2 regions of the Cupriavidus sp. GA3-3 genome follow, and region 1 is predicted to be linked to the other one. Evidence: predicted binding sites of a transcription regulator. Region 1 holds the regulator's gene; the other holds the start of a gene.
The links. The regulator sigma-54, encoded in region 1, starts transcription at its own class of promoters, with help from an activator protein. The targets are predictions, from matches to a motif close to TGGCANGNAANCTGCTTT.
Positions count from the first base shown of each region.

Region 2: the regulator sigma-54 is predicted to act here: its motif matches at 7,083-7,100, upstream of C265_RS28760 (phenol hydroxylase subunit).

Region 1 covers NZ_KB944502.1:143,031-157,810, reverse strand. Annotated here, with positions in the region: gene hprK (HPr(Ser) kinase/phosphatase) at 1-628, opposite strand, end outside; gene ptsN (PTS IIA-like nitrogen regulatory protein PtsN) at 710-1,165, opposite strand; gene hpf (ribosome hibernation-promoting factor, HPF/YfiA family) at 1,622-1,972, opposite strand; gene C265_RS26195 (RNA polymerase factor sigma-54) at 2,021-3,502, opposite strand; gene lptB (LPS export ABC transporter ATP-binding protein) at 3,637-4,437, opposite strand; gene lptA (lipopolysaccharide transport periplasmic protein LptA) at 4,506-5,156, opposite strand; gene lptC (LPS export ABC transporter periplasmic protein LptC) at 5,224-5,853, opposite strand; gene C265_RS26175 (SIS domain-containing protein) at 5,897-6,880, opposite strand; gene C265_RS26170 (monovalent cation:proton antiporter-2 (CPA2) family protein) at 7,022-9,001, shown strand; gene C265_RS26165 (ribbon-helix-helix domain-containing protein) at 9,020-9,394, opposite strand; gene C265_RS26160 (DJ-1/PfpI family protein) at 9,495-10,073, opposite strand; gene C265_RS26155 (adenine phosphoribosyltransferase) at 10,290-10,862, shown strand; gene C265_RS26150 (LysE family translocator) at 10,906-11,517, shown strand; gene C265_RS26145 (Na/Pi cotransporter family protein) at 11,687-13,366, shown strand; gene C265_RS26140 (adenosine-specific kinase) at 13,376-13,861, opposite strand; gene C265_RS26135 (histidine phosphatase family protein) at 14,004-14,597, shown strand; gene uvrA (excinuclease ABC subunit UvrA) at 14,723-14,780, opposite strand, start outside.
Region 2 covers NZ_KB944504.1:46,949-61,728, reverse strand. Annotated here, with positions in the region: gene C265_RS28790 (phosphocholine-specific phospholipase C) at 1-846, opposite strand, end outside; gene C265_RS28785 (hypothetical protein) at 893-1,090, opposite strand; gene C265_RS31920 (hypothetical protein) at 1,389-1,562, shown strand; gene C265_RS28780 (LysR family transcriptional regulator) at 1,569-2,459, opposite strand; gene C265_RS28775 (muconate/chloromuconate family cycloisomerase) at 2,572-3,690, shown strand; gene C265_RS28770 (tripartite tricarboxylate transporter substrate binding protein) at 3,755-4,750, shown strand; gene poxR (phenol degradation transcriptional regulator PoxR) at 4,906-6,633, shown strand; gene C265_RS28760 (phenol hydroxylase subunit) at 7,136-7,360, shown strand; gene C265_RS28755 (aromatic/alkene monooxygenase hydroxylase subunit beta) at 7,411-8,406, shown strand; gene C265_RS28750 (MmoB/DmpM family protein) at 8,439-8,720, shown strand; gene C265_RS28745 (aromatic/alkene/methane monooxygenase hydroxylase/oxygenase subunit alpha) at 8,756-10,276, shown strand; gene C265_RS28740 (phenol hydroxylase subunit P4) at 10,309-10,668, shown strand; gene C265_RS28735 (NADH:ubiquinone reductase (Na(+)-transporting) subunit F) at 10,706-11,773, shown strand; gene C265_RS28730 (2Fe-2S iron-sulfur cluster binding domain-containing protein) at 11,785-12,108, shown strand; gene C265_RS28725 (catechol 2,3-dioxygenase) at 12,180-13,115, shown strand; gene C265_RS28720 (2-hydroxymuconic semialdehyde dehydrogenase) at 13,232-14,686, shown strand; gene dmpE (2-oxopent-4-enoate hydratase) at 14,696-14,780, shown strand, end outside.

The sequences.
Region 1 (14,780 bases):
CAAGCAGGTTCTGCAGCAGCGGCGGGCAGCGGCCTTCAATGAAATCCGGCCCCAGGCGCACGAAGTCCACGGCATCATCGGCCACCAGCCCGTGGCCGCGCGAGATCAGTTCCAGGCCCAGTTCGCTCTTGCCCAGGCCCGATTCGCCCATGATCAGCACGCCCATGCCCAGGATGTCGAGGAATACCCCGTGCATGGTCACGCGCGGCGCGGAGATACGCGACAGGTACAGGCGCAGGTGGTCGATCACCGCGGCCGACGACACCGGCGTGGTGAACAGCGGCGTGGACGAGCGCGTGCAGCGCAGTTCCAGGTCGGGCGGCGGCTCCATGCCGTCGGCGATCACCAGGAAGGGCGGCTCCAGCAGGATCAGCTCGCCCATCTGGCGCTTGCGGGTCTCGTCGTCCAGCCGCTGGTAATAAGTGATCTCGGGCTTGCCGAGCACCTGGATGCGGTTGGGGTGGATCAGGTTCAGGTGGCCCACCAGGTCGGCGGCGGAGGTGGCTTCGCGGGCGAACTCCACATCGAAGGCGCGATCCGCACCTTCCAGGCCGGCCACCCACGAGAGTTTGATGTCGGCTGCGTTGTCGTCGAAGATGGACTGGGAGGTGACGCCGGTGAGTTCCATGCGGTATGACTGGTGGGGCGGTTTGCGAAGCGCCTTGGCGCCTGCCCGGTCTGGTGCCGGCCCGCTTGAGGGATCAGGGGATCAGGGATGCCATGCGATCAGCAACTGATGGACGGCATCGGGCGTGGGCAGCGTGGCCAGCCCTTCACGCATGTCGCGGTCGGAAAGCAGTTGCGCGATTTCGGACAGGATTTCCAGGTGCTGCTGCGTAGCCTGTTCGGGCACCAGCAGGAAGATCAGCAGCGATACCGGCTTGCCATCGGGCGATTCGAACGGAATTGGTTCGGCCAGGCGCATGAACGCGGCCAGCGGCTGCTTCAGGCCCTTGATGCGGCCGTGCGGGATTGCCACGCCGGCGCCCAGGCCGGTGGATCCAAGCGACTCGCGCGCGAACAGGTTGTCCGTCACGATGGCGCGCGCCACACCATGGTTGTTCTCGAAGAGGAGCCCGGCCTGCTCGAACACACGCTTCTTGCTGGTGACGCTGACGTCGAGGGTGATGTTGCCGGGTGGCAGCAATTTGGCCAAACGATTCATGGGCGATGCGCAGGATTTCAGTTAGCGGGCGGACCGTTCCGCCGGGCAGTGGGCTGGCTCCGGCCTGCCGTTGGCCTGGCCGGAGGCGTCCGGCCCATTATAGAGCAGCGACTACTCCCGCATTGTGCAGCGCAACGGGGCAAGCCGGTGCAGAAAGATACATGGTGATGCAATGGTGCCTCCGCGGCGGGGAGCCGGTGCACCGGGGCGGGGCACGGCCAGGATTCCCTCTCTTTGTATGGCGCAGCATACACCTTGGCGCAGCGCTTGCGAACACCCTTGCTCATTCGGGTGAAAAGCATCGGCTCCGGCGCCACAGCCGGGCCGCGCCGCCAGTGCGGGCGCGGCATGCCGGCGGCAACCGGGAACGCGAGGGCGCAAAAAAGCCGCGCTTCTTGGCGCGGCTTGCCTGTTAGATCCTGATTCAGCAGCCCGCTGCGGGGCTGCCGGGCACGGTCATTGCTGCATTTGCGCTGCGGCCATCTGGTACTTGACCGCTTCGCGGTCGTGGCCTTGCACGCGATCCTTGTAGCGGATCACCTGACGGTCCAGCTTGTCGACGAGTGCGTCGATCGCTGCATACAGGTCTTCGTGATGCGCTTCGACAAAGATGTCCTTGCCCTTGAGATGTAGATTGATTTCCGCGTACTGACGCCGGTCCTTTTCCTTATGGTTGTCGACAGAGAGCAGCACACTAACGCCAATGACTTGATCGAAATGCCTGACGATTCGCTCCAGCTTCGTTTCCACGTACTCACGCAGAGGGGGCGTGATGTCCAGGTGGTGTCCACTGATCTTGAAGTTCATAGCGCTTCTCCTTCTGAAAGAGCCTCACCAGGCAGGCGGTGGGCTCGGCTACAAAGACTTGCGGAGATTGACTGCGGGGATCTTCAGGGCTTCGCGATACTTGGCAACGGTGCGGCGTGCGACAACGAAGCCTTGTTCGCCCAGCAGTTCGGCAATGCGACTGTCGGAAAGGGGATTCCTCGGGTCTTCGGCTCCTATCAGTTGCTTGATCAAGGCGCGGATGGCCGTTGACGAAGCCGCGCCACCGGTTTCGGTGGACACGTGGCTGCCGAAGAAGTACTTCAGTTCGAAAGTACCCATCGGCGTTGCCATATATTTATTGGTCGTCACCCGGGAGATGGTTGACTCGTGTAAACCCAGTGTATCGGCAATCTCCCGCAAAACCAAGGGGCGCATGGCGATTTCGCCGTGGCTGAAAAAGTTCTTTTGACGCTCGACAATGGCCTGCGAGACACGCAGGATTGTGTCGAACCTCTGCTGGATGTTCTTGATCAGCCAGCGCGCCTCTTGCAGCTTCTGCTGCAGCCCGGCGGTGCCGGACTCACCCTTTGCGCCACGCAGGATTTGCGCATACATGTCATTGATGCGCAGCCTCGGCATCACATCCGGATTGAGCTGCGCGATCCAGCCGCCGCCACCCTTGCGCACGAACACGTCCGGCACCACGAAGTCCGCCTCCGGGCGGCTGTATGCATGGCCGGGGTAGGGCGCCAGCGAGCGGATCAGTTCGTGTGCGGACTTCAGCGCCGCTTCATCCACCTGCAGCGCCTTCTTCAGCCGCGTGTAGTCGCGTACTGCGAGCAACTCCAGGTGGTTGGTCACGATGTTCAGGGCCAGTTCGCGCTGCGGGTGCGTCAGGCGCCGCAACTGCAGGGCCAGGCACTCGGCGGCGTTGCGCGCGCCCACGCCGGGCGGGTCGAAGCTCTGCAGCAGCGTGAGGATGGCGTGGACCTCCTCGATCTCGAACTCGAGTTCTTCCGGCAACTCCGTGCAGATCTCCTCAAGCGATGCGCTCAGGTAGCCATCGTCGTCGAGCGATTCGATCAGGAAGATGGCCAGGCCCTTGTCGCGCGCCGAGATCTTCAGCGGCGTGAGCTGTTCCATCAGGTACTCGCGCAGCGTGGGCTCGGCTTCGCGCAGCTGCATCGGCGTTTTTTCGTCCTCGTCGCCCTGGGGGCGGCGGGCAAAGTCGTCCAGGCTCCACTCGCTGCTGCCATAGTCGTCGCCGTTGCCGCTGTCGCCATAGCTGTCGTCGTCAGCCGCGCCGTCGGCGCGGGCCTCGCCATTGCCCTGCGGCTCTGCCGGCGCGGGCGCCGGTGCGCTCTGCAGGTTGACCGAGCCGTCGGCCGCCACGCGCAGCGGGCTTTCGATCCAGTCGTTCTCGCGTTCGAGCAGAGGGTTTTCCGTCAGTGCCTGTTCGACCTCTTGCTGCAGTTCCAGCGTGGAAAGCTGCAGCAGCCGGATCGACTGCTGCAGTTGCGGGGTCAGGGCCAGATGCTGGGAAAGGCGGAGCTGTAGCGACGGTTTCATGCGACCTATTCTATGCGCATCTTTCCGTTGTTGGAACGGAAATTGCTATCGCTTATGCGGTCTGATCGCTGCTGGCTGTGGTAGGCCCACGTGCGCCCGCGAATAGGCCTGCCGCTCCATGGCAGGCCGCTGCATCACATGCGGAAGTTCTCGCCCAGGTAGACGCGCCGCACTGCGTCATTGGCGATGATTTCCTCGGGCTGGCCCGCGGCCAGCACCGTGCCTTCGCTGATGATGTAGGCGTGGTCGCAGATGCCGAGCGTCTCGCGCACGTTGTGGTCGGTGATCAGCACGCCGATATTGCGTGCCTTGAGGAAGCTGACGATGCGCTGGATCTCGCCCACGGCGATCGGGTCCACGCCGGCGAAGGGTTCGTCCAGCAGGATGAAGCGCGGCGACGACGCCAGCGCGCGCGCGATTTCCACGCGGCGGCGCTCGCCGCCCGACAGCGACAGCGCCGGGTTGTTGCGCAGGTGCGCGATCTGCAGGTCGTCGAGCAGCGAATCCAGGCGGCGCTCGATCTCGGCCTTGGGCAGCGGCTTGCCGTTGCTCACCTGCAGCTCCAGCACCGCGCGGATGTTCTCTTCGACGTTGAGCTTGCGGAATACCGAGGCTTCCTGCGGCAGGTACGACAGCCCCATGCGCGCGCGCTCGTGGATCGGCAGGCCGCTGATGTGGTCGCCGTCGAGCACGATATCGCCTTCGTCCAGCGCCACCAGGCCCACGATCATGTAGAAGGAGGTGGTCTTGCCCGCGCCGTTGGGCCCGAGCAGGCCAACCACCTCGCCGCTCTTCACGTCGAGCGAGACGTCCTTGACCACCGTGCGCGAGCCATAGCGTTTCTTCAGGTGGCGCACGACCAGCGTGCTGCCGCCGGCAAGGACGGTGGAGGCTTCGACGGAAGGCTTGTCGGCGATGGTTGCGGTATCGGTCATTGGCACAGTCTGGCGTTCAGGCGTTTCTGGCGCCGGCCGCATGCGATGCACGCAGCCGGCGCCAGGCGTCAGGGTTTGTTGGCAGGCGCGGGCGCCGGCTTCAGGTCCAGCGGCGAGCCGCCGCTGCCCGTGGCGCCGGCCTTCTGGTCCTGGCGCGGCGACAGCACCGCGCGCACGCGGCCGGACGGATTGGCGGCCGCGGCATCGCCGCTACCGCCGCCGGCAGCCGTGTAGAACTCCTTGCGGCTGTCGTAGGTCAGCACCGCGCCGCGGATCTCGTCGACCTGCTTGGCGCCCTGCAGGCGCGCCATGCGGGCATTGCCGATCAGCTTGGAGTACTCCTGCTTGCCGTCGTACTCGATGCGGTCGCCCCAGCCGTCGATGTATTCGTCGACGCCTTCGCGCTTCTGCCGGATGTAGGCCTGCTTGCCCGGCTTGGCGGTGGCCACCGCGAACTGGTAGCCCTCGGGATCGGTGCGCAGTTCGGCGGCGTCGGACTTCAGGATCATGGTGCCCTTGGTCAGCACCACATTGCCGGTCAGCGTATAGATCTGCTTGACGTCGTCATAGCTGGCGTTGTCCGCCTCCAGCACCATCGGCTTGTCGCGGTCCGCGCGCTCGGCCAGGGCGGGCTGGGCCAGCAGGCCGAAGGCCATGGCCAGGGCGAGCAGGGCCGGGGCGGTGCGTCGACGGGACGATGTCGTCAGGGAAGCAGTCATGTTGGCAGGGTTGCTTGAGGGCGTCTGGGTACGTTGGTGCGGGTTGGTGCGGCCCCCGGGCCGGGGCTCAGGACCCCGGCGCGCGGCCAGGGGTCGGCCCGGTGATGATGGTGCCGCGTACATTGCCGAGCAATTGTACTTCGCGCGTGACGTTGTTGAAGATCAGGCCGTTGGCGGTCATCACCGACGGGCCGCGCGTCAGCTTGACCGGCTTGTCGGTCTTGACGATGTCGTCATTGACCAGCAGCTGGAAATAACTGGATGCGGCGGTCAGCTGCGGGTCCTTGGACACGTCCACGCCCTGCTGGCGCATGACGAAGCCGTTGCCGTACAGGTCGATCACCGAACCCTCGGCGTTCATGCGGCCCATATCGGCGCGGGCGGTGACCGGCGGGCGGTCCGGCTCATACGCGCGCATGGCGGGCCGGGTCACCTCGTAGGTCTGGTCATCCTCGAAATGGACCATGCGCTCGCCGGTAAAGCGGATTTTGGTGCTGCCGTCCGGCGCCAGCTCAGTGGCCGAGAAGCGGTCCATGAAGTAGTCGGGCTCATGCTTCTTGGCGCTTTGCGCGGCCGGGTCTTCCTTGGGGGAGTTGATCTGGACCAGCCAGAACGTGCTGCCCGCCACGAAGGCCATCAGCAGCAGCGGCAGCAGCCGCATGACGATGCCGCTGAGGGAGGCGAGGAGTGCCTGCATGGTGTCCTTGGCGTTGTGCCGGTTGTGCCGGGCCCGCGCCCGCTCAGATGACCTTGGCGCGGGTCAGGTCGTGGATATGCAGCGCGCCGGTCAGGCGGCCGTCGTCATCCACCACCAGCAGCTGGTTGATGCGGTTGGCCTCCATCACCTGCACCGCTTCGACGGCGAGCTGGTTCTCGTTGACCACGTGCGGGTTGCGGTGCATGACGTCGCCGATGGGAACGGTCTTCCAGTCGCGCGGGGTTTCCAGAAGGCGGCGCAGGTCGCCGTCGGTGAAGACGCCGATGGCGTGTCCGTCCGGGTCCACCACGGCGGTCATGGCCATGCCCTTGCGGGTGATTTCCATCAGCGCCTGGGCCAGCGGGGTGTTTTCACGCACCTCGGGCACGGCGTTGCCGGTGCGCATCACGTCGCGCACATGGGTCAGCAGCTTGCGCCCGAGCGCGCCGCCGGGGTGCGAGCGCGCGAAGTCTTCCTCGCCAAAGCCGCGCGCATCGAGAACCGCCACTGCCAGCGCATCGCCCAGCGCCAGCGCCGCGGTGGTGCTGGCCGTCGGCGCCAGGTTCAGCGGGCAGGCTTCTTTCTCGACCGCCGCGTCCAGGTGGACGTCGGCCAGCTTGGCCAGGTTGGAGTCGGGGTTGCCGGTGACCGAGATCAGCCGCGCGCCGATGCGCTTGACGATCGGGATGATCGACAGCAGCTCGCCGGTCTCGCCCGAATTGGAGAAGGCGATCAGCACGTCGTCGCGCGTGACCATGCCCAGGTCGCCGTGGCTGGCTTCGGCCGGGTGCACGAAGAACGCCGGCGTGCCGGTAGAGGCCAGCGTGGCCGCGACCTTGCGCCCGATATGGCCGGACTTGCCGATGCCCGAGACGACCACGCGCCCGGTGCATTGCAGGATCAGCAGCACGGCACGGGCAAAGTCGCCGTTCAGGCGTCCGGAAAGTGCGGAAACCGCATCGGCTTCGGTCTGGAGAGTGTCGCGGGCGAGCCTGAGTGCTCGATCCGCATCGAAATTGGCTATCATGGCGACGAAGTATACCAACGAATGCGATGGCGCCTGGCCCGACCCATGGCGCACGTCGTGCTTGCCGTGCTCGCCGTATTTTGCCGGCAGGGTGCCCGTGCCGGGTCGGACGTGCGCCTGGCCGGTCACCCAGACCGCCTGATGCATTCTCCGCTGGAACTGACCCTGGTGCTGCTGGCCGCCGCCGTCTTCGGCGTGGTCGCATTCCGCATGCTGCAGCTGCCGCCGATGCTCGGCTACCTGGCCGTCGGCATCCTGATCGGCCCCCATGCGCTGGGGCTGGCCAGCGACACCGCGCAGACCAAGTACCTGGCCGAATTCGGCGTGGTCTTCCTGATGTTCTCGATCGGGCTGGAGTTCAACCTGACCAAGCTGCGCTCGATGAAGCGGCTGGTGTTCGGCCTGGGCGGCTCGCAGGTGGTGCTGTCGATGCTGGCGGTGGTGCCGGCCAGCTGGGCTTTCAACTGGCTGTTCCCGCTGTCCTGGCAGGCGTCGGTGGCGCTGGGCGGGGCGCTGGCGATGTCTTCCACCGCGATCGTCTCCAAGATGCTGTCCGAGCGCATGGAGCTTGAGAGCGAGCAGGGCCGCAATATCATCAGCATCCTGCTGTTCCAGGATCTGGCGGTGGTGCCGCTGCTGATCGTGATCCCGGCGCTGTCGCGCGATCCGGGCGACCTGATGGTGGCGCTGGGCCTGGCCACGGTCAAGATCGTGGTGGCCCTGGGCGTCATCTTCTTCCTGGGCCAGCGCCTGATGAGCCGCTGGTTCCACGTGGTGGCGGCGCGCCGCTCGCAGGAACTGTTCATGCTGAACCTGCTGCTGGTGACGCTGGGCATGGCGGCGCTGACCGAGCGGCTGGGCCTGTCGATGGCGCTGGGCGCCTTCATGGCGGGCATGCTGATCTCCGAGACGCCCTACCGCCACCAGGTGGAAGAGGACATCAAGCCGTTCCGCGACGTGCTGCTGGGACTGTTCTTCGTCACCATCGGCATGCTGCTCAATATCCGCGTGGTGCTCGACCACGTATGGCTGGTGCTGGCGCTGCTGGTGGTGCCGGTGCTGTTCAAGCTGGTGCTGATCGCGCTGCTGGCGCGGGTCTTCGGCTCGCGCCAGGGGGTGGCGATCCGCACCGGGCTGGGGCTGGCGCAGGCCGGCGAATTCGGTTTCGTGCTGCTGAACCAGATCGACGGCCTGAACCTGGTCGACCCGGTGCTGATCCAGGTGATCCTGGCATCGATGCTGCTGTCGATGCTGGCCGCGCCATTCCTGATCCAGTACAGCGACGCCATCGTGCTGCGCTTTGCCGCCAACGAATGGCTGATGCAGTCGCTGAACATGACCCGCATCGCCGCGCAGAGCCTGCAGACCGAGAAGCACGCGATCATCTGCGGCTTCGGCCGCAGCGGGCAGAACCTGGCGCACATGCTCGAGCGCGAGGGCATCAACTACGTGGCGCTGGACCTGGACCCCGACCGCGTGCGCGAGGCCGCCGCGGCCGGCGATACCGTGGTCTACGGCGACGCGGGCCGGCGCGAGGCGCTGATCGCCGCCGGCATCCACCGCGCCGCCGCCCTGATCGTCACCTATGCCAACACCCCATCGGCGCTCAAGGTGCTGCACCACGTGCAGGAACTGGCGCCGGCGCTGCCGGTTATCGTGCGCACGGTGGACGATTCAGAGCTCGATACGCTGCAGAAGGCCGGCGCCACCGAGGTGGTGCCCGAGATCATCGAGGGCAGCCTGATGCTGGCCTCGCACGCGCTGGTGCTGCTGGGCGTGCCGATGCGGCATGTGCTGCGCGGCGTGCAGGAGGCGCGCGACGCGCGCTACAGCCTGCTGCGCGGCTATTTCCACGGCCGCGACGATGATGAGGACATGGTCGAGCGCGATTCGGTACGGCTGCATTCCGTGTCGCTCGGGCCGCAATCCACGGCGGTGGGGCGGCGTCTTGGCGTGCTGGGGCTGGAGCGGATCGGCGTGGAGGTGACCGCGGTGCGCCGGCGCGGCATCCGCGCCTTCGATCCGGAGCCCGAGACCGTGCTGGAGCCGGGCGATATCGTGGTGCTGCGCGGCCCGCCCGAGGCGCTGGAGGCTGCGGAAACTCGCATCCTGAACGGATGAGCCAGGGCGTCGTGCGCGTCAGTGCGGACGCGCCTCGACCCAGGATTCCGGCAGGTTGTCGAGCACGGCGCGTGCGTCCAGCGAGCGGATCGGCACGCTGGCATCGGCCGGGATGCGGCCTTCGCCCTGCAGCATCAGGTAACGCAGGCAGCACACGCGCAGGAAGGACGAGAAATTGCCGGCCACCGCCTCGCTGCCGCGATGTTCGGTCAGTTCATCGTGCAGGCGCGTGATCAGCTGGTTGACGGTCATGTCGTCGCGCCGCGCCAGTTCTTCCAGCACCTCCCAGAACAGGCTCTCCAGCCGGATGCTGGTGGCCACGCCATGCAGGCGCAGCGAGCGCGACTGGCTTTGGTACGACGCCGGATTGGCGCGGATAAAGATTTCACACATGGATGCTCCCGTGCGGGCGGCGCAGCCTGCGGGCATGTGCACGGCTCGCGGATGGGGCGGGCCGTGCCTTCACGCGTGGGGGCGCCGCGTGCGGAAAGCTCTAATGTACGATCCGCGTGCCCAGCACGGCAAGGAACTGCGCCAGCCAGGCCGGATGCGCGGGCCAGGCCGGGGCCGTGACGAGGTTGCCGTCGGTATGGGCCTGGTCGACGGGAATATCGGCATAGGTGCCGCCGGCCAGCTTCACCTCGGGCGCACAGGCCGGGTAGGCGGAGCAGGTCTTGCCTTCGAGCACGCCTGCCGCGGCCAGCAGCTGGGCGCCGTGGCAGACCGCGGCGATCGGCTTGTCCGCCTGGGCGAAGTGGCGCACGATCTCCAGCACGCGCGCGTTCAGGCGCAGGTATTCCGGCGCGCGGCCGCCGGGGATGACCAGTGCGTCGTAACCGGCGGGGTCGATCTCGGCAAAGCTCGCGTTGAGGGTGAAGTTGTGGCCGCGCTTCTCGGTGTAGGTCTGGTCGCCCTCGAAGTCATGGATAGCGGTGGCGCAGGCGTCGCCCGCCTGCTTGTCCGGGCAGGCCGCATGCACGGTGTGGCCGACCATCTGCAGTGCCTGGAACGGCACCATGGTTTCGTAGTCTTCGGCGTAGTCGCCCACCAGCATCAGAATCTTCTTTGCCATCGCGCTCTCCTGTATGGTTATGGGTGTCCGGCGGGTGCCGGACGCGGCAGCCCGGCCCCTGGCCAGCCAAGCGGGCCGGCAGGGCCATTGTGCTGGCCGCCCCGATGGCGCGGGTGGTAACTGGTTACCGCGCCGGCGGCCATCCTGCCGCGACCCACTGCGACCCCTCTTTCTGATTGGCGCGCCACGCTGCGCGCCTACCGTTTCCAGACCCCTATGGCAGACTCCATCATCCAGTCCCCCGAGCTCGGCGACGTCACCGGCTACCTGCGCGAGCGCATCCGTACGGTGCCGGACTGGCCCATGCCGGGCGTGATGTTCCGCGACATCACCCCGCTGCTGCAGAACCCCAAGACGCTGCGCGTGCTGATCGATGTCTTCGTGCACCGCTACATGGATGCGCAGCTCGACCTGGTGGCGGGCATCGACGCGCGCGGCTTTATCCTGGGCGCGATCGTCGCGTATGAGCTGAACCTGGGCTTCGTGCCGATCCGCAAGAAGGGCAAGCTGCCGTTCCAGACCGTGGCCGAGGAGTACGAGCTGGAATACGGCAGCGCCACCGTCGAGATCCATGCAGACGCCTGCAAGTCCGGCGACCGCGTGCTGCTGGTCGACGACCTGATCGCCACCGGCGGTACCATGATGGCCGGACGCAAGCTGCTGGAGCGCCTGGGCGCGACGGTGGTGGAGGGCGCCGCCATCGTCGACCTGCCCGAACTGGGCGGCTCGAAGCTGCTGCAGGACGGCGGGCTGCCGCTGTTCACCGTGTGCAAGTTCGAAGGGCACTGAGCCACGCTGACCGGCCCGCAAGATTTCCACGCAAGGAGACCCCATGCCTGACCTGTTGCTGTTCCTGCTGACTTCGATTGCCGTGACTGTGGCCCCGGGGCCCGACAACCTGCAGGTGCTGGCGCGCGGCATGGCGCAGGGCCGGCGCGCGGGGCTGGTCGCGGCACTGGGCTTTTCGGTCGGGTGCCTGTTCCACACCGTGATTGCGGCGGTGGGGCTGGCCGCGGTGCTGCGCTCGTCGCCGCTGGCGTTCCAGCTGATCAAGTATGCGGGCGCGGCCTACCTGATCTGGATCGGCATCCAGGCGCTGCGCGCAAAGGGCGGGCTGGCGCAGGGCGGTGATGTCGATGCGGTGCCGCTCGCGCGCGTGTTCCGCCAGAGCGTGCTCGGCAACATCATGAATCCCAAGGTGACGCTGTTCTTCCTGGTGTTCCTGCCGCAGTTCGTGCGCGCCGATGCCGCGCACCCGGGGCTGCAGTTCCTGCTGCTGGGCGTGGTCTTCATGCTGCAGACGGCGGTGGTGTTCTCGCTGTTCGGGCTGTGCGCGGGCTGGCTGGGCGCCTGGCTGCGCCGCCGCCCGGCCACCGGCCGCTGGCTGGACCGCGCCGCCGGGGCGATCTTCGTCGGGCTGGGGATCAAGGTCGCGCTGCCCTGAGCGGCGCCGCTGGCGCGCATCCGGGCGCCGGTGTTGCCCGTTGCCCGCGCGCCGCACCCATGCCGTTGCCGCTGTCGGGTGACGGGCGCATAATGCCTCATTGACAACTACACGATGACCGGGCCTAGCCTCCAGGGTTTTGTCGGCACTGGTCACACAAAGGCGCACCATGGGCGTACTCCTTCACCTGCTATCAGGCGTTGCCCTGCTCGTCTGGGGCACCAACATCGTCAAGGTCGGCATCCTGCGCGTCTACGGCGCGAACCTGCGCCATGTCCTGTCGACCAGCGTCTCCAACCGCTTCACCGCCTTCCTTGCCGGGCTCGGCGTCACCGGGCTGGTCCAGAGCAGCAACGCCACCGCGGTCATCGTCAGCTCCTTCGTCGGCCAGGGCCTGATCGCCGTGGCACCGGCGCTGGCCATCATGCTCGGCGCCAACGTCGGCACCGCGCTGATGGTGCAGGTGTTCTCGCTGGACCTGTCCTGGCTGTCGCCGCTGCTGATCTTTGTCGGCGTGATCTGCCATCTGACCTGGAAGGGCAGCAGGGCCGGCCACGTCGGCCGCGTGCTGATCGGCCTGGGCCTGATCACGCTGGCGCTCGAGCTGATCTCCATCGCCACCCGTCCCGTGGTGCAGGCTGCCGGCGTCAAGGTCTTGTTCGCCTCGCTGACCGGCGACGCGGGGCTGGACATGCTGGTCGGCGCCTTCCTGACCATCCTGTGCTATTCCAGCCTGGCCGTGGTGCTGTTCTGCGGCGCGCTGGCCTCGGCCGGCGTGGTGTCGATCCACGTGGCGCTGGCGCTGGTGCTGGGGGCCAACCTGGGTTCGGGCATCTCGGCGCTGCTGACCACCTCGGGCAACAACCAGCCGGGCAAGCGCGTGACGCTGGGCAACCTGCTGTCGCGCCTGCTGGGCTGTCTGGTGGCGCTGCCGCTGCTGGGCCAGGCCGAGGAGCTGCTGGCGCTGCTGGACCATGACCCGCAACGGCTGATCGTCAATTTCCACCTGCTGTTCAACGTCGCGCTGGCGGTGCTGCTGCTGGGCGCCACCGCGCCGCTGGCGCGGCTGTGCGAGAAGGTGCTGCCCGGGCGCAACACCGGCGACAGCCAGGTCACGCCGCGCCACCTCGATACGGCCGCGCTGTCCACGCCCACGCTGGCGCTGGCCAACGCCGCGCGCGAAGTGCTGCGCATCGGCGACCGCGTCGAGCAGATGCTGGACAACATGCTGCGCGTGCTGCGCACCAACGACGCCAAGCTGGCCGACGCCACCTGCCGCATCGACAACGAGGTGGACGACCTCTACACCGCGATCAAGCTCTACCTGACGCGCATCAGCCTGGAAGCGCTGGACGAGCGCGACGGCCAGCGCTGGACCGAGATCATCTCGCTCACCATCAACCTGGAACACGCGGGCGACATCATCGAGCGCATCCTGCTCGATACCAAGGACAAGAAGATCGCCCACAACCTGATGTTCTCGGAGGCGGGAATGCAGGAAATCGCCGAGATGCACGCGCGCCTGGTCGCCAACCTGCGGCTGGGCCTGTCGGTGTTTCTCAACGGCGACCTCAAGAGCGCCCAGGCGCTGATGGCGGAAAAAGCGAACTTCCGCGAGCTGGAGCGCAAGTACGCGCGCACCCACCTGCAGCGCGTGGCGGTGCAGACCGCCGAGAGCATCGAGACCAGCTCATTGCACCTGGATGTGATCAGCGAGCTCAAACGGCTGAATTCGCTGTTCTGTGCGACGGCTTATCCGGTGCTGGAGCAGGCTGGGGTGCTCAACCGCAGCCGGATGAAGGAAGACGATGTGCCGGCGGTGCCGGCGGTGCAGGCAGCGCAGCACTGAGCGGCGACGCTAGAGCTTGTAGCCGAACTTCCGCAACAGCGCCTTGCGCTCCGCCACATCGGCATCGGTCTCGATCCCCAGCGGCGAGGCACCATCGATCACGCCCACCACGCCGCGTCCGGCATCGGTCTGGGCGATGATCACCTCGGTCGGGTTGGCCGTTGCGCAGAAGATGCGGCACACCTCCGGCACTGCCCGCACCGCGGCCAGCACGTTGACCGGAAAGAACCCGTCGCCGAGGAAGATCACGAAGGTATGCCCGGCGCCGATGGCGCGGGCGTTCTCGCAGGCCAGGTCGATCAGGTCTTCATCTGTGCCCGACCAACGCACCAGGCGCTTGCCCGAGGCCTCGCAGAACGCCAGCCCGAAGAGGATGCCCGGCACCGTGCCGACCAGCGCCTCGTGCAGGTCTTCCACGGTCTTGATGAAATGCGAATGGCCGAAGATGAAGTTGGTGGCTTCCGGCTTGGTGACCGGTACGACCGTCAGTTCCATGGCTGGCTCCAGAATGGCGGCGCGGCTTGCCGCCATCCGGTTCATGGTAGGGCGCGGGGTGGTGAATGCAAGCGGGCAGGGATCCTCGCATGGCACGCGTACCTGCTATACCGGATGGACTGGCCCGTCACCGGAGACGCCGATGCCGCTTCTTCGCCTCTTCCTCGCATGGCTTGCCATGGCGCCGTGCGTGGCCGCCGCCCAGGTCGTTCCGGCATCACAGGGCGAAATCGCCGTCAGTGAACTGAAGCGCCCCAATGTCGTCGTCGTGCTGCGGCATGCGAGTGCGCCGGGGGTCGGCGATCCGCCGGGCTTCAAGCTGGACGACTGTTCGACCCAGCGCAACCTGGACGCGAACGGCCGGCAGCAGGCGGCGAGGCTCGGTAGCAGCTGGAAGGCGGCGGGCTTCCGGCCGACGCGGGTCTACAGCAGCGCCTGGTGCCGCTGCCAGGACACCGCCCGCCTGATCGACCTGGGTCCGGTGCGGGTCCAGCCATTGCTCAATTCATTTTTTGGCGCGGATGCACAGCGCCGGGAAGCGCAGACCGCGCAGCTTTCGCGCTTTATCGACGGGCTCGATCCGCGCGGCGGGCCTTACCTGCTGGTCACGCACCAGGTGGTGATCACCGCGCTGAGCGGCCACGGCGCCGACAGCGGTGGCGGCGTCGCGATCGAACTGCAGCCGGGCGGAGCGCCGCGCCGCGCGCGGGTGCTGCCCAACGCCGGGCTGGACTGAAGGGGCAGGCCCGCCTCAGCAGCGGCAAGCTCACCTCATCTTGATACACCTCAACTTGTGCAATCGCTTGCGTAAGCGAGTCGCGACAATTCTTGCCGGGCCTGTATCCGAAAATTCCTAAGGCCTTACCGCTCCAGCAATGGCTTCAGATACTTGCCCGTAAAGCTCGCCTTGCTCCTGGCC
Region 2 (14,780 bases), on a different contig from region 1:
GTCGGGGTTGTAGGGCGGGTTGACGCCGGTGCCGGCGGTGTTGGAGAGCTTGCGTCCGACGGGCATCTTCTCCATCTCTGCGCGCCAGTGCCGGAAGCTCATCATCTGGTTGCAGCCATAGTTGTCCGGCACGTTCTGGTAGACCTTCCAGCCCACGCCGGCGGCCTGCAGGCGGTCGGCATAGGTTTTCCAGGTCCAGCCTTCGGTGGAGGGGCCAACATCCGCGCCCGCGTTGAACTCGTTAATCATCACCGCGACGTTGTCGCCGGTGGGACCATTGCTGCCGGTCCAGTAGAACAGGCGGTTGGGAATGGTGCCGGTGTGCATCGCGCAGTGGTAGGCATCGCACAGCGTGAAGGCGTCAGCCAGCGCGCGCTGGAACGGGATCTCGGCGTCATCGTAGTAGCCCATCGACAGCGCTTTCTTCGCGACCGGCCAGCGGTCCATGCGCCCGTGGTCCCACGCGGCCTGCGCATCGGGCCAGGTGTGCGGCGTGCCGCCCGCGCGCTGCGCGTTGCCCTGGGTTTCGTCGAGATGGTAGGGCGTCAGGAGGTTGCCGTTGGCATCGGTCTGGTAGAACGCGTTCTTGCCATTGGGCAACGGGATCGCGAAGCGGTCGCCGTAGCCGCGCACGCCCTTGAAGGTGCCGAAGTAGTTGTCGAACGAGCGGTTTTCCAGCATCACCATCACGACGTGCTTGACGTCCTGGATGGTGCCGGTGGCGTTGTTGGCCTCGATGGCGAGCGCGCGGCGGATGCTGGGCGGAAAGCTGGCCAGCACCGCGGCGGCGGCACCGGTGCCGAGGCTGGTCTTGAGGAAATGTCGCTTAGACGGGTTGAAGGTCATGGCTGTCGCTGGTCGGTCTGTCGCTGGATCGGAAAGCGGGCCCGCATCACGGGGCGCAACGCGTGGTGCAGGTGCCGGGCTGGTCAGGCTTGCCTGGCTGGTCCGGCTTGGTGCCATTGGCGCCGCTGGGCTGGAGGGTGCCGCCCGTCGCGCCCGGCGAATCGTCGCCGCCGCAGGCGGTAAGCATCAGTGCGAGGGTGAGGGTGCCGGCCGCCAGCCATGGCCGGGCGGAACGCGACAGCAATGAAGGTCTCATGTGTGCATGCCCTGTAGTCGTTGAGGGGGATAACGATTGCCGAGCCCATGCGCCGACATCGGATGCAGGCCCATGGACTTCCGCCGCGCGGACGACAAGCGCGGGGAACTGGCCGGTTCGGGTGCGGTTGGCCTTGGCTTGTCGTGACAGCGAGCGATTGTTGATTGGTCAAATGTCAGATGTTTGACATCAAACACATTTGGCGATTTGGTTTTGTAACCAAAAGTGTCGCGCTGGCAGAGTTGGCAATTGCTGGCTGGCCCCGCCCGCTCTCAGTCAGGCTGGCGTGCGTGGGGCCCCATCGTGTGCACACAAGCGGCACCTGAACGCGATCGGGCGCGGCGCGCTGGATGCCGAGGCGCTGGCTGGCGACATCAGCCGGGCCACCCAGTCGCAGGACATCCGCGAAGGCGCGCTGGCCTGGAAGGAAAAGCGCACGCCGCAGTTCACCGGCACCTGATGCAGCTTACTGCGCCTGCCGCATCACCCATTCCACCGCCCGCGCCAGGAACGGTGACGTGTCGCCTTCGCGATAGCTCATGATCACCGGCGACACGAAGCCCGGCGCGTCGATCGGGCAGTAGCGCACGTCGTCGCGATGCAGGCGCTGGATCGAGGCCGGCACCAGCGTGATGCCGATGCCGGCCGCCACCAGCCCCAGCGCGGTCTGCAGTTCGTTGGCCTCCTGCGCCACACGCAACTGCAGGCCCTGCGCGCGGAACATCGACAGCAGGTGGTCGGCATAGCTGGGCCGCGGCCGGGCCGGGTAAAGAATGAACGGCTGCGCCGCCAGCGCCTGTGGCGTCAGCGCCTTGCGGCGCGGCGCGGGCAGGCGTGCGGGCAGCGCTGCCACCAGTGGCTCGGCCATCACCACCTGCTGGCGGATGGCGGGATCGTTCAGCGCGATGCGGCCGAAGCCCAGGTCGATGCGGCCGGCCTTGAGCGCCTCGATCTGCTCCACGGTGATCATCTCGGCCAGTCCTACCTCTACCTGCTGGTCGTGCCGGTCTGATTCGCGCAGTTCGCGGATCAGTTCCGGCAGCACGCCATACAGCACCGACGGCACGAAGCCGATGCCGAACCAGCGCTTGTCCTGCCGCCCGATGCGGCGCGTGCCTTCGATGGTTTCCTCCAGCCGCTGCGTCAGCTGGGTGGTCTGCTCCAGCAGGAAGCGGCCGGCCTCGGTCAGCCGCAGCCCGCGGCCGACGCGGTCGAACAGTGCCACGCCCACTTCTTCTTCCAGCTGGCGGATCTGGCGCGACAGCGGCGGCTGCGCCATATGCAGCCGCTCGGCGGCGCGGGTGACGTTGAGTTCCTGGGCCACGACCTGGAAATAACGCAGGTGCCGGAGTTCCATTGGTGTCCTGCTCCCATACCTGTAGGGTATCGATCGAGACATCATCGGTCTTGGACGCCGGCAAAGTCAAGCCGCATACTTGGCTTCAATGATCAATTGGCATCGACAAGGTATGACCACGACTATCACTTCGGTGGAAGCCATCCTGGTGGACCTGCCCACCATCCGGGCACACCAGCTGGCCATGGCCACCATGCAGCAGCAGACGCTGGTGATCGTGCGGCTGCGCTGCAGCGACGGCGTGGAGGGCATCGGCGAGGCCACCACCATCGGCGGCCTGTCCTATGGCGACGAAAGTCCGGAAGGCATCAAGCTGACCATCGACACCTACCTGGCCCCCGCGCTGGCTGGCCAGGATGCCACCAACGTGCATGGCGCGATGGCGCGCCTGGGCAAGGTCGCGCGCGGCAACCGCTTCGCCAAGTCAGCGCTGGAGACCGCGTTGCTGGATGCGCAGGGCAAGCGCCTGGGCGTGCCGCTGGCCACGCTGCTGGGGGGCGCGGTGCGCTCGACCCTGCCGGTGCTGTGGACGCTTGCCAGCGGCGACACCGCCCGCGACATCGCCGAGGCCGAGCAACTGCTGGCCGAGCGCCGCCACCATACCTTCAAGCTGAAGATCGGCCGGCGCAGCGTGCGCGACGACGTGGCCCACGTGGCCGCGATCAAGCGCGCGCTGGGCGAGCGGGCGCGCGTCACCGTCGACGTCAACCAGGCCTGGAACGAGGCCGACGCCGCCACCGGCATCGCCATGCTGGAAGCCGCCGGCATCGACCTGATCGAGCAGCCCACTCCGCGTGAGCAGCGCATGGCGCTGGCCCGGCTGGCCGCGCGCTTCGTGGTGCCGATCATGGCCGATGAAGCGGTGTGCGGCCCGGAAGACGCGATGGAACTGGCGCGCATCGGCGGCGCCGACGTGTTCGCGCTGAAGATCGCCAAGGCCGGCGGCATCTTCGGCATGCTGCGCACCGCCGCGGTGGGCGACGCCGCCGGCATCGCGCTGTACGGCGGCACCATGCTGGAGGGCAGCGTCGGCACCATCGCCGCGGCGCATGGCTTCTGCACGCTGCCGCAGCTGGCCTGGGGCACCGAGCTGTTCGGACCGCTGCTGCTCAAGGACGATATCGTGCAGCAGCGCCCCGAGTACCGCGACTTCAGCCTGCACCTGCCTGAAGGCCCCGGCCTGGGGCTGGCGCTGGACGAAGACAAGCTGGCGCACTACCGGCGCGGCTGAACTGGCAGGCAGCGCACCCCCCGCATGGCACACCGGTGCCTGCACGCATCAAGTGAGGAGACCAATGAAGACGTTATTCCAGCGGCTGGCAAGCACCAGCCGCGCAGGGGCGCTGGCACTGGCTGCCGGCCTGTCGTTCGCAGCGCCGGCCGCGCACGCGGCCTATCCCGACCATCCGATCCGCTGGAACGTGCCGTTCCCCGCGGGCGGTGCCATGGACAATATCGCGCGCACGCTGGGCGAAGACATGTCGCGCACGCTGGGCCAGGCCATCGTGGTCGAGAACCGGCCGGGCGCCGGCGGCAATATCGGCGCCGAACTGGTGGCGCGCGCGCCCGCCGACGGCTACACGCTGATCATCGTTGCCAACGGCATGGCCGTGAACCCGGCGCTGTACGGCCGGCTGAGCTACGACCCGGTCAAGGACTTCGCGCCGGTGTCGCTGCTGGCGGTGGTGCCCAACGTGCTGGTGGCCAGCAAGGCGCGGCGCCAGGAAAGCACCGTCAAGGACGTGGTGGCGCACGCCAAGGCGGCGCCGGGCAAGTACACCTATGCCTCCGCGGGCAATGGCACCTCGATCCACCTGGCAGGCGAGCTGTTCACCTCGATGGCCGGCGTCGACATGCTGCATATCCCCTACAAGGGCAGCGGCCCGGCCATGACGGACCTGCTGGGCGGCCAGGTCGACTACATGTTCGACAGCATCACCTCGGCCAGGCCGCATATCGAATCGGGCAAGCTGACGGCGATCGCGGTCACCACCAGCAAGCGCTCCAGCGCGCTGCCCAACGTGCCGACGGTGGCGGAGGCCGGCCTGCCGGGCTATGAGCTGTCGCCGTGGTTCGCCGCCTTCGTGCCGGCGAAGACGCCGCAGCCGGTCATCGACGCGCTCAACCGCGCCATGCTCGAGGCGCTGCGCAAGCCTGCGGTGCAGAAGCGGCTGGCGCTGATCGGCGCCGAGCCGATCGGCAGTTCGCCGGCGGTGCTGCGCGAGCACCTGGCGAAGGAAACCGACAAGTGGGGTGTGCTGATCCGCCAGCGGGGTATCCGGGCGGATTGAGCGGCCCGGACCAACGCGGTTCATAGGGAGACCCCCCGGAAATGCTCCGGGGGAATGTCATTACCCTGCCCCCGTCTCCCTGGCACATAATGTGCGTAAGATGCCAGCCGAAAGGCACACTCGAGCGGATCACCCGCCGGCACTGAGGGGAGACAATGAGCAGTTCAACCGACAAGTTCTCGGCCACCATGCGCGATGGCCTGGCCGATCTTGCCCGCCGCCTGCGCTTCGCCATGGAGGAGGGTGCGATCTGGCTGGACGAGCAGCGCATGATCCTGATCCATACCGCCGCCCTGGGCGCGCTGCGCAAGGAACTGGTGGACACCCTGGGCATGGAGCGCGCGCGCGGCCTGTTCATGCGCATGGGCTTCCATTCGGGCATGCGCGATGCGGAGGTCGCGCGCAAGCTGCGCGCCGGCCACAGCGACTTCGGCCAGCTGGAGATCGGGCCCTGCCTGCATACCATCGAGGGGGTGGTGCGGGTCACGCCGGTCAAGGTCGACATCGACATCGCCGCCGGCATCTACGATGGCGAATTCCTGTGGGAAGACTCTTTCGAGGGCGACGTCCACCGCCAGCTGTTCGGCATCGTCGACGAGCCTGCCTGCTGGATGCAGATCGGCTACGCCACCGGCTACACCTCGGCGCTGATGGGGCGCACCATCCTGTACCGCGAGGTCGAGTGCATCGCCTGCGGCCATCCGCACTGCCGCATCATCGGCAAGCCGGTGGAAGCCTGGGAAGACGGCGCGCAGGCGCTGGCGCTGTACCAGCCCGATCCCGTGATCGAAACCATCATCGCCTTGCAGAGCGAGGTAGAGCACCTGCGCGCGCTGCAGGGCACCCCGGCCACGCCGGCCGACCTGGTCGGCACCTCGCCCGGCTTCCGTGCCGCCTGGGGCCTGCTGCAGCGGGCCGCGGCCAGCAACGTGACGGTGCTGCTGCTGGGCGAGACCGGCGTGGGGAAGGAGCGGTTCGCGCAGGCGCTGCACAGCGTGAGCGGGCGCGCCGACAAGCCCTTCATTGCCGTGAACTGCGCGGCGATTCCCGATGAGCTGATCGAGTCCGAGCTGTTCGGCGTGGAAAAGGGCGCCTTCACCGGCGCCAGCCAGTCGCGCCCCGGGCGCTTCGAGCGTGCGCATGGCGGCACGCTGTTCCTGGACGAACTGGGCGAGCTGTCGGCCTCTGCCCAGTCCAAGCTGCTGCGCGTGCTGCAGGAAGGCGAGGTCGAGCGCGTGGGCGGCACCGGCACGCGCAAGGTGGATGTGCGGCTGGTGGCCGCCACCAATGTCGACCTGGCCGAAGCCGTGAAGCAGGGCACCTTCCGCAAGGACCTGTACTACCGCCTCAACGTCTACCCGGTCACGATCCCGCCGCTGCGCGAGCGCCTGGACGACATCCGGCCGCTGGCCGAGCGCTTCGTGGCCCGCTACGGCGCGCGCCACGGCAAGCGCATCGTCGGCATCACGGACCGCGCGCTGGCCGAGCTGCGCCACTATGACTGGCCCGGCAATGTGCGCGAACTGGAGAACGTGATCGAGCGCGGCGTGATCCTGGCCAGCCAGGGCGGCCAGATCACCGCCGACCACCTGTTCCTGCCGGGCACCGTGGCACCGGTGGTGGATACCGCGCCGCGGCTGGGCGCGGGCGGCACCTTGCCAGACCTGCGCGAAGCCGCGGTCCATGCGCTGCTGGACCAGATGTCAGAGCAGCAACTGGCGCTGGGCGACGTCGAGACCGTGCTGATGGAGGCGGCCATGCAGCGCGCCGACGGCAACATGAGCCAGGCGGCGCGGTTGCTCGGCATTACGCGGCCGCAGCTGGCGTATCGGTGGAAGATGCGCGGTACGCGTGCCGGTAACGGGCACGGCAACGGTAACTGACGCCGTTTCCTCGCCTCAAGTGCCGAGGGTTTGCTCCCCTCTCCCGCTTGCGGGAGAGGGAGCGCGCCGGTGGTCATCAACATCGATCGCGTCTTCCACGCGCCTCGAATTCCAGCTTCTTCCCCACTTGATCATTTGATGCAGCCCCTCCGGGCCGCGCATCGGCCCGAAGTTGCCCGATGCTGCACCGCGCCAGCGATTTTTCCCTGCCAGATCAAGTCTTCTCACCCAGGTTGCCCACGCACGCTGCTGCGCCGCAGGGCAATCCCATCCGCATCTGCTCGCTGCCCGCAAACGCCCGCCCGGCGCGGCTTTTGATCATTTGATTAAGACCTGTGCGCAGCTTCATCAATTCATCGATGCGTTTCGCGCGGACCTTTCCGGGTTAACGCGCACGCTCGCCATCGCCAATTCCCCGTAACCCTTGTCCCACAACGCTTCGCGCTTGCTGGCACGGTCTTCGCAGTAAGGCCTGCGTCCAGCCAACGCAACGGAGCGCGCCATGAACACCCCGTCGGTTCCCCTGTTCGAAGCCACGCCGCGCTATGTGCGGGTCGAGGGCCGCACCCCCGAAGGGTTTGTGCAGTTCGCCTTCAGCGTGGCCGACCCGGAGCTCAACGTCGAACTGATCATGCCGGAACCGATGTTCGAAGCCTTCTGCTGCGTCAACCGCGTGCGCTTCCTGCCCCCGCTGGAAACCGCGCCGCAGCCGCAAGCCGACGACTGACGCCGCAGCCACCGCATCACAAAGAGAGAAGGGATACAGGAGACCAAGCGATGCAAGTCGATATCAAGACCCAGCAGATCCAGCCGCTGCGCCAGACCTACGGCCATGTCGCGCGCCGCTTCGGCGACAAGCCGGCGTCGCGCTACCAGGAGGCGACCTACGACGTGCAGTCTGAGGTGAACTTCCACTACCGCCCCACCTGGGACCCAGGCTTCGAGCTGTATGACAAGCGCCGCACGGCGATCGTGATGCAGGACTGGTACGCGCTGAAGGACCCGCGCCAGTTCTACTACGGCGCCTACGTGACCGCGCGTGGGCGCCAGCAGGATGCAACCGAAAAGAGCTTTGCTTTCGTCGAGAAGCGCGGGCTGCTGCAGGCGCTGCCGGCCGAATGGCAGGAACGCCTGGCCGTTGGCCTGCTGCCGCTGCGCCATGTGGAGTGGGGCGCCAACATGAACAACTTCTACTGCGCCGACTATGGCTGGGGCACGGCCATCACGCAGGCCTGCACCTATTGCGCGATGGACCGCCTGGGTATCGCCCAATACCTGTCGCGCATCGGCATGCTGCTGGACGGCAATACCGGCGTGGCGCTGGAGCGGGCCAGGGTGGCCTGGCTGGAGAGCGCCGCGTGGCAGCCGCTGCGCCGCTTTGTCGAGCACACCTTTGTCACCGGGGACTGGTTCGAGACCTTCGTCGCACAGAACCTGGTGCTCGACGGACTGCTCTACCCGCTGGTCTACCAGCATGCCGACGCGGTGATCGCGCGCGCCTGCGGCACCGGGCTGGCGGTGCTGACCGAATTCATGAACGACTGGCGCGACGAGCACGCACGCTGGGTCGATGCCGTGATCCAGGCCGCAGCGGCCGAGTCCGACGCCAACCGCGCGCTGCTGTCGGGCTGGGCGCGCGCCGCCTGCGCCGAGGTGGCGCAGGCGCTGGTGCCGGTGGCCGATGCGCTCACCGGCGAAGACGGCGCGCAGATGGTGGCGCTGTGCCGCGAGCAGTTCGAAGTCCGCCTGGGCAGGCTCGGCCTGGCTGCCTGATCCGCCCACGACGTACCCCACGGAGACACGCCATGTCAGCCACCGCTGCCAACGTCTATATCGCCCTGCAGAACAACGACGACACCCGACCCATCATCGACGCCATCACCGAGGCCAACCCGCATGCGGTGGTGTCGCAGTTTCCCGCCATGGTCAAGATCGACGCCCCCGGCCACCTGACCATCGTGCGCGAACTGGTGGCCGGCAAGCTCGGCCGCGACTGGGACCTGCAGGAGATCCACCTGAACCTGATCTCGCTGTGCGGAAACATCGACGAAGACGAAGACGCCTTCACGCTGCGCTGGAACGCCTGACCGGGCAGCGGCACACAGAACATCACGGAGACATCATGGACGCACGCAAGAAGCTCAACCTGCGCGAGAAGTACGCCTCGATGACGCGGGACCTGGCCTGGGAAACGACCTACGAGCCGATGGACAAGGTCTTCCCGTTCGACAAGTACGAGGGCATCCGCATCCACGACTGGGACAAATGGGAAGACCCGTTCCGCATGACCATGGATGCCTACTGGAAATACCAGTCGGAGAAGGAGCGCAAGCTGTACGCGATCATCGACTCGTTCGTGCAGAACAACGGCCACCTGAACGTATCCGACCCGCGCTACCTGAACGCGCTGCGGTTGTTCCTGACCGGCGTGACGCCGCTGGAATACGCCGCCCACCGCGGCTACGCGCACCTGGGCCGGCATTTCCGCGGCGCCGGCGCGCGCGTGGCGGCGCAGATGCAGTCGGTCGACGAGCTGCGCCACGCCCAGACCCAGCTGCACACGCTGTCGGTCTACAACAAGTACTTCCACGGCTTTGGCGAATGGCGCCATATGCACGACCGGGTCTGGTACCTGTCGGTGCCGAAGTCCTACTTCGAGGACGCGATGAGCGCGGGGCCGTTCGAGTTCATCACCGCGATCTCGTTCTCGTTCGAGTATGTGCTGACCAACCTGCTGTTCATGCCGTTCATGTCCGGCGCCGCCTACAACGGCGACATGGCCACGGTGACCTTCGGCTTCTCCGCGCAGTCCGACGAGTCGCGCCACATGACGCTGGGCCTGGAAGTGGTCAAGTTCCTGTGCGAGCAGGACCCCGGCAATATCCCGATCCTGCAGAAGTGGCTGGACAAGTGGTTCTGGCGCGGCTTCCGACTGCTCACGCTGGTCGGCATGATGATGGACTACATGCTGCCCAAGCGCGTGATGTCGTGGGCCGAGGCCTGGGAGATGTACTTCGAGCAGGCGGGCGGGGCCCTGTTCAAGGACCTGGAGCGCTACGGCCTGCGCATGCCCAAGTACCACGAAGTGGCCACCAGGACCAAGGACCGCATCACGCACGAGGCCTGGGCCACCTTCTATAACTACGCGGGCGCCGCCGGCTTCCACACCTGGGTGCCCAAGGCCGACGAGATGGCATGGCTGGCCGAGAAGTACCCCCAGACCTTCGAGCGCTACTACAAGCCGCGCCTGGACCACTGGCAGGAGCGCCAGCAGGCCGGCGAGCGCTTCTACAACACCACGCTGCCGATGCTGTGCCAGACCTGCCAGATCCCGATGGTGTTCTCGGAGCCGGACGACCCGACCCAGACCTGCTACCGCGAAAGCAGCTACCACGGCATGAAGTTCCATTTCTGCTCGGACGGCTGCAAGGACATCTTCGACGACGAGCCCGCCAAGTACGCGCAGGCCTGGCTGCCGGTGCACCAGATCTACCAGGGCAACTGCGGCGGCGCCACGCTGGAGGACGTGCTCAAGTGGTACCGGCTGAACCCGGGCGCTGACAACCTCGACTTCGAGGGCTCGCAGGACCAGCGCAACTGGAACGCGTGGAAGGGCATCGGGCCTGCCGCGGACGCCGCCTGAAGCGGCCCCCATCACAAGACAAGGAGACAACCATGCCCGTCGTATCCATCGGCGACTACGCCTTCGAGGCGGCCGACCGCGAGGCCGTGTTCCACGGCAACCGGCTGCTCTATATCGGCTGGGACGGCCACCTGCTGTTCTGCGCGCCGCATTGCTTCCCGTTCCCGCCGTCGATGCCGCTGCGCGACGTGGTCGACAAGGTGCTGCCCGGCGTCTACGGCTACCACCCCGACTTTGCCCGCATCGACTGGGGCCAGGTGCAGTGGCTGCGCGGCGGCCAGCCCTGGCAGCCCGACCTGGACCGCTCGCTGGAAGAGAACGGCCTGGGCCACAAGGACGTGATCCGCTTCCGCACGCCGGGGCTGGACGGCATCGGCGGCAGCCGCAGCTGAGGCGCATGGTCGAACGCACCACCGGAAGGAGACCAAGATGTATTCGCTGACCATTGAACCGATCGGGCAGACCATCCCCATCGCTCCCGGGCAGACCGTGCTGGACGCCTGCCTGCGCAACGGCGTGTGGCTGCCCCATGCCTGCTGCCACGGGCTGTGCGCCACCTGCAAGGTGCAGGTGGTGGACGGCGAGGTCGAGCAGGGCGAGGCCTCCAGCTTCGCGCTGATGGATTTCGAGCGCGACAACGGCCAGTGCCTGGCCTGCTGCGCGACCGCGCAGTCGGACCTGGTGATCGAGGCCGACATCGAGGAAGACGCCGATGCGCTGGGCCTGCCGCTGGCCGACTATCGCGCCGAAGTTGTCGAGACGCGCGCCCTGACGCCCACCATCCTGGGCATCTGGCTGCGTGTGAAGGATGGCGGACGCACGACCTTCCAGGCCGGTCAGTACGTCAACCTGAACGTGCCGGGCTGCGACCAGCCGCGTGCGTTCTCGCTGGCCAACGCGCCGGGCGACGAGCTGGTCGAGCTGCACGTGCGGCGCGTGCCGGACGGGCAGGCCACCGGCTACCTGCACGACCAGCTGGCGGTCGGCGACGAATTGTCGTTCTCAGCGCCCTATGGCCGCTTCTTCGTGCGCAAGTCGGCGCAGGTGCCGATGCTGTTCCTCGCGGGCGGCTCCGGCCTGTCCAGCCCGCGCGCGATGATCCTGGACCTGCTGGCCGCCGGCGAGACCCTGCCGATGACGCTGGTGCAGGGCGCGCGCAACCGCGGCGAGCTGTACTACGACGCCGAGTTCCAGGCACTGGCGCAGGCCCACCCCAACTTCCGCTACGTGCCCGCGCTGTCGGACGAACCCGCCGACAGCGGCTGGAGCGGCGCGCGCGGCTACGTGCATGACGTGCTGCACCAGCTCTACGCGCAGGACGGCAATGCCGACTTCGGCGGCCACAAGGCCTACCTGTGCGGGCCGCCGCCGATGATCGAGGCCTGCATCCGCACGCTGATGCAGGGCCGGCTGTTCGAGGCGGATATCCACACCGAGAAGTTCCTGTCCGCGGCCGATGCGCAGAACAGCGCGCGCAGTCCGCTGTTCAAGATCTGAGGAGGCCGGCCATGCATACCGTCGAGATCGCCGGCAGCGGGCTGCGCTACCCCTGCGCGGCGGAGCAGAACCTGCTGCGGGCCATGGAAGTGCTGGGCCAGCGCGGCATCCCCGCCGGCTGCCGCGGCGGCGGCTGCGGCGTGTGCAAGGTCCGCATCGAAGCCGGCGACTTTCACGCCGGCAAGATGAGCCGCGCCTGCCTGTCCGAAGCGGAGCAGCGCGACGGACTGGTGCTGGCCTGCAAGACCTACCCGGACAGCGATATCCGCCTGCGGCCGGTGGCCCTGCTGCAGCGCTGCCTGGAAAAGCAGCGGTGGCGCGAACAGGGCCGGTAGCACGCAAACGAAGCACAAGCAAGGAAGGTGGCACCCACACAACGCCACCCCACCACACCAGGAGACCCATCATGGCATTGACAGGCGTATTGCGACCGGGGCATGTAGCCCTGCGCGTGCTGGAGCTGGAACCGGCGCTGAAACACTACACCGAGGTACTCGGCTTGATCGAAACCGCGCGCGATGCGCAGGGCCGGGTGTTCCTGAAGGCATGGGACGAGCACGACCACCACAGCGTGGTGCTGCGCGAGGCCGACAGCCCGGGCATGGACTACATGGGTTTTCGCGTCGACAGCGGCCACACGCTGGAGCGGCTGGCGCAGGAGGTGGAGCAATCCGGCCTCGCCACCGACTGCCAGTGGATCGCCGCGGGCGAGCACCCGCATACCGGCGTGCGCTTTCGCTTCACCATACCGACAGGGCATGCGATCGAACTCTTTGCCGACAAGGACAAGCTTGGCTGCAAGACCGGCGACCTCAATCCCGACCCCTGGCCGGACGACCTGCGCGGCATGGCGCCCAGCCGCTTCGACCACTGCCTGCTGTATGGCGACGATGTCGACGGCACCGTCAAGTTGTTCCGCGACGTGCTGGGCTTCTCTCTGGCCGAGCAGGTCGTGGCCGGCCCCGACGGCGAGATGCTGATCGGCGCCTTCCTGACCTGCTCGAACAAGGCGCACGACATCGCCTTTATCCGGCACCCGGAGAAGAACCGCTTCCACCATGCCTCGTTCCTGCTTGATAACTGGAGCGAAGTGCTGAAGGCGGCCGACATCATCTCCAAGAAGGATGTGTCGCTCGACATCGGCCCGACCCGGCACGGCATCACGCGCGGCGCGACGATCTACTTCTTCGATCCCTCCGGCAACCGCAACGAGGTGTTCTCCGGCGGCTATATCCACTACCCGGACAAGCCCACCATCACCTGGACCGACAACGAGCTGGGGCGCGCGATCTTCTATCACGACAGGAAGCTGAACGAGGCGTTCTTGAATGTGCTGACCTGAGCGAGAACGCTCGCCTCCCGCTGGTTTGCTCCCCTCTCCCGCAAGCGGGAGAGGGGGCATCCAATCGATGAGCGGAGGATCGCAGTGCGCGATTGCTTCAACACCAGAGAACCAATATGAAAGACTTCAAGAACTTCATCAACGGCGAGTGGGTCGGCACCGCGCGGACCTTCGAGAACCGCAACCCGGCCGACAACAGCCTGATCGGCCACGTGCACGAGGCCGGCCAGGCCGAGGTCGACGCCGCGGTGCAGGCCGCGCGCCGTGCGCTGCAGGGGCCGTGGGGCCGCATGACGGTGGCGCAGCGGGTCGAGCTGCTGCACGCGGTGGCCGACGGCATCAACCGCCGCTTCGACGAATTCGTGCAGGCAGAGATCGCCGATACCGGCAAGCCCTTCGGGCTGGCCAGCCATATCGACATCCCGCGCGGCGCGGCCAACTTCAAGGTCTTTGCCGACCTGATCCGCAACGTGCCGACCGAAAGCTTTGCCATGGACACGCCCGACGGCGGCAAGGCCATCAACTACGCGTTGCGCAGCCCGCGCGGCGTGATCGGCGTGGTGTGCCCGTGGAACCTGCCACTGCTGCTGATGACATGGAAGGTCGGGCCGGCGCTGGCCTGCGGCAACACCGTGGTGGTCAAGCCCTCGGAGGAGACCCCCGCCACCGCGACGCTGCTGGGCGAGGTGATGAACGAGGCCGGCGTGCCGCCCGGCGTCTACAACGTGGTGCACGGCTTTGGCCCGGATTCGGCCGGCGCGTTCCTGACCGCGCACCCGCAGGTCAACGGCATCACCTTCACCGGCGAGACCCGCACCGGCGAGGCCATCATGAAGGCAGCGGCCAACGGCGTGCGGCCGGTGTCGTTCGAGCTGGGCGGCAAGAACGCGGGCATCGTGTTCGCCGATGCGGATTTCGACAAGGCCGTGGCCGGCATCACGCGCTCGGCGTTCGAGAACAGCGGCCAGGTGTGCCTGGGCACCGAGCGCGTCTACGTGCAGCGGCCGATCTTCGAGCGCTTTGTCGCCGCGCTGAAGGCGAAGGCCGAGGGCCTGAAGCTGGGCCGGCCCACCGAGCCCGGCGTGAACATGGGCCCGCTGGTGTCGCACGAGCACCGCGACAAGGTGCTGTCCTACTACCGCAAGGCCGCCGGGGCCGGCGCCACCGTGGTCACCGGCGGCGGCGTGCCGCAGATGCCGGGGGCGCTGGCCGAAGGCGCCTGGGTGCAGCCCACCATCTGGACCGGCCTGCCGGAAAGCGCCGCCGTGATCCGCGAGGAGATCTTCGGGCCGTGCTGCCATATCGCCCCGTTCGACACCGAAGAGGAAGTCATCACGCTGGCCAACGACAGCCCGTACGGCCTGGCCGCCACGGTCTGGACCGGCGACCTCGGCACCGCGCACCGCATGGGCAGCGCGCTGGACGTTGGCATCTGCTGGATCAATGCCTGGTTCCTGCGCGACCTGCGCACCGCCTTTGGCGGGGCCAGGCAGTCCGGCATCGGCCGCGAGGGCGGTGTCCATTCGCTCGAGTTCTACACCGAGCTGCGCAACGTCTGCGTCCGCCTGTGAGGTCCCGTCATGCATAACGAACTTATCCTTGAGATCGGCGCCGGCCTGCACCATGCGCTGGCCTCCCGTCGCCCGGTGGCGCCGCTGACCGAAT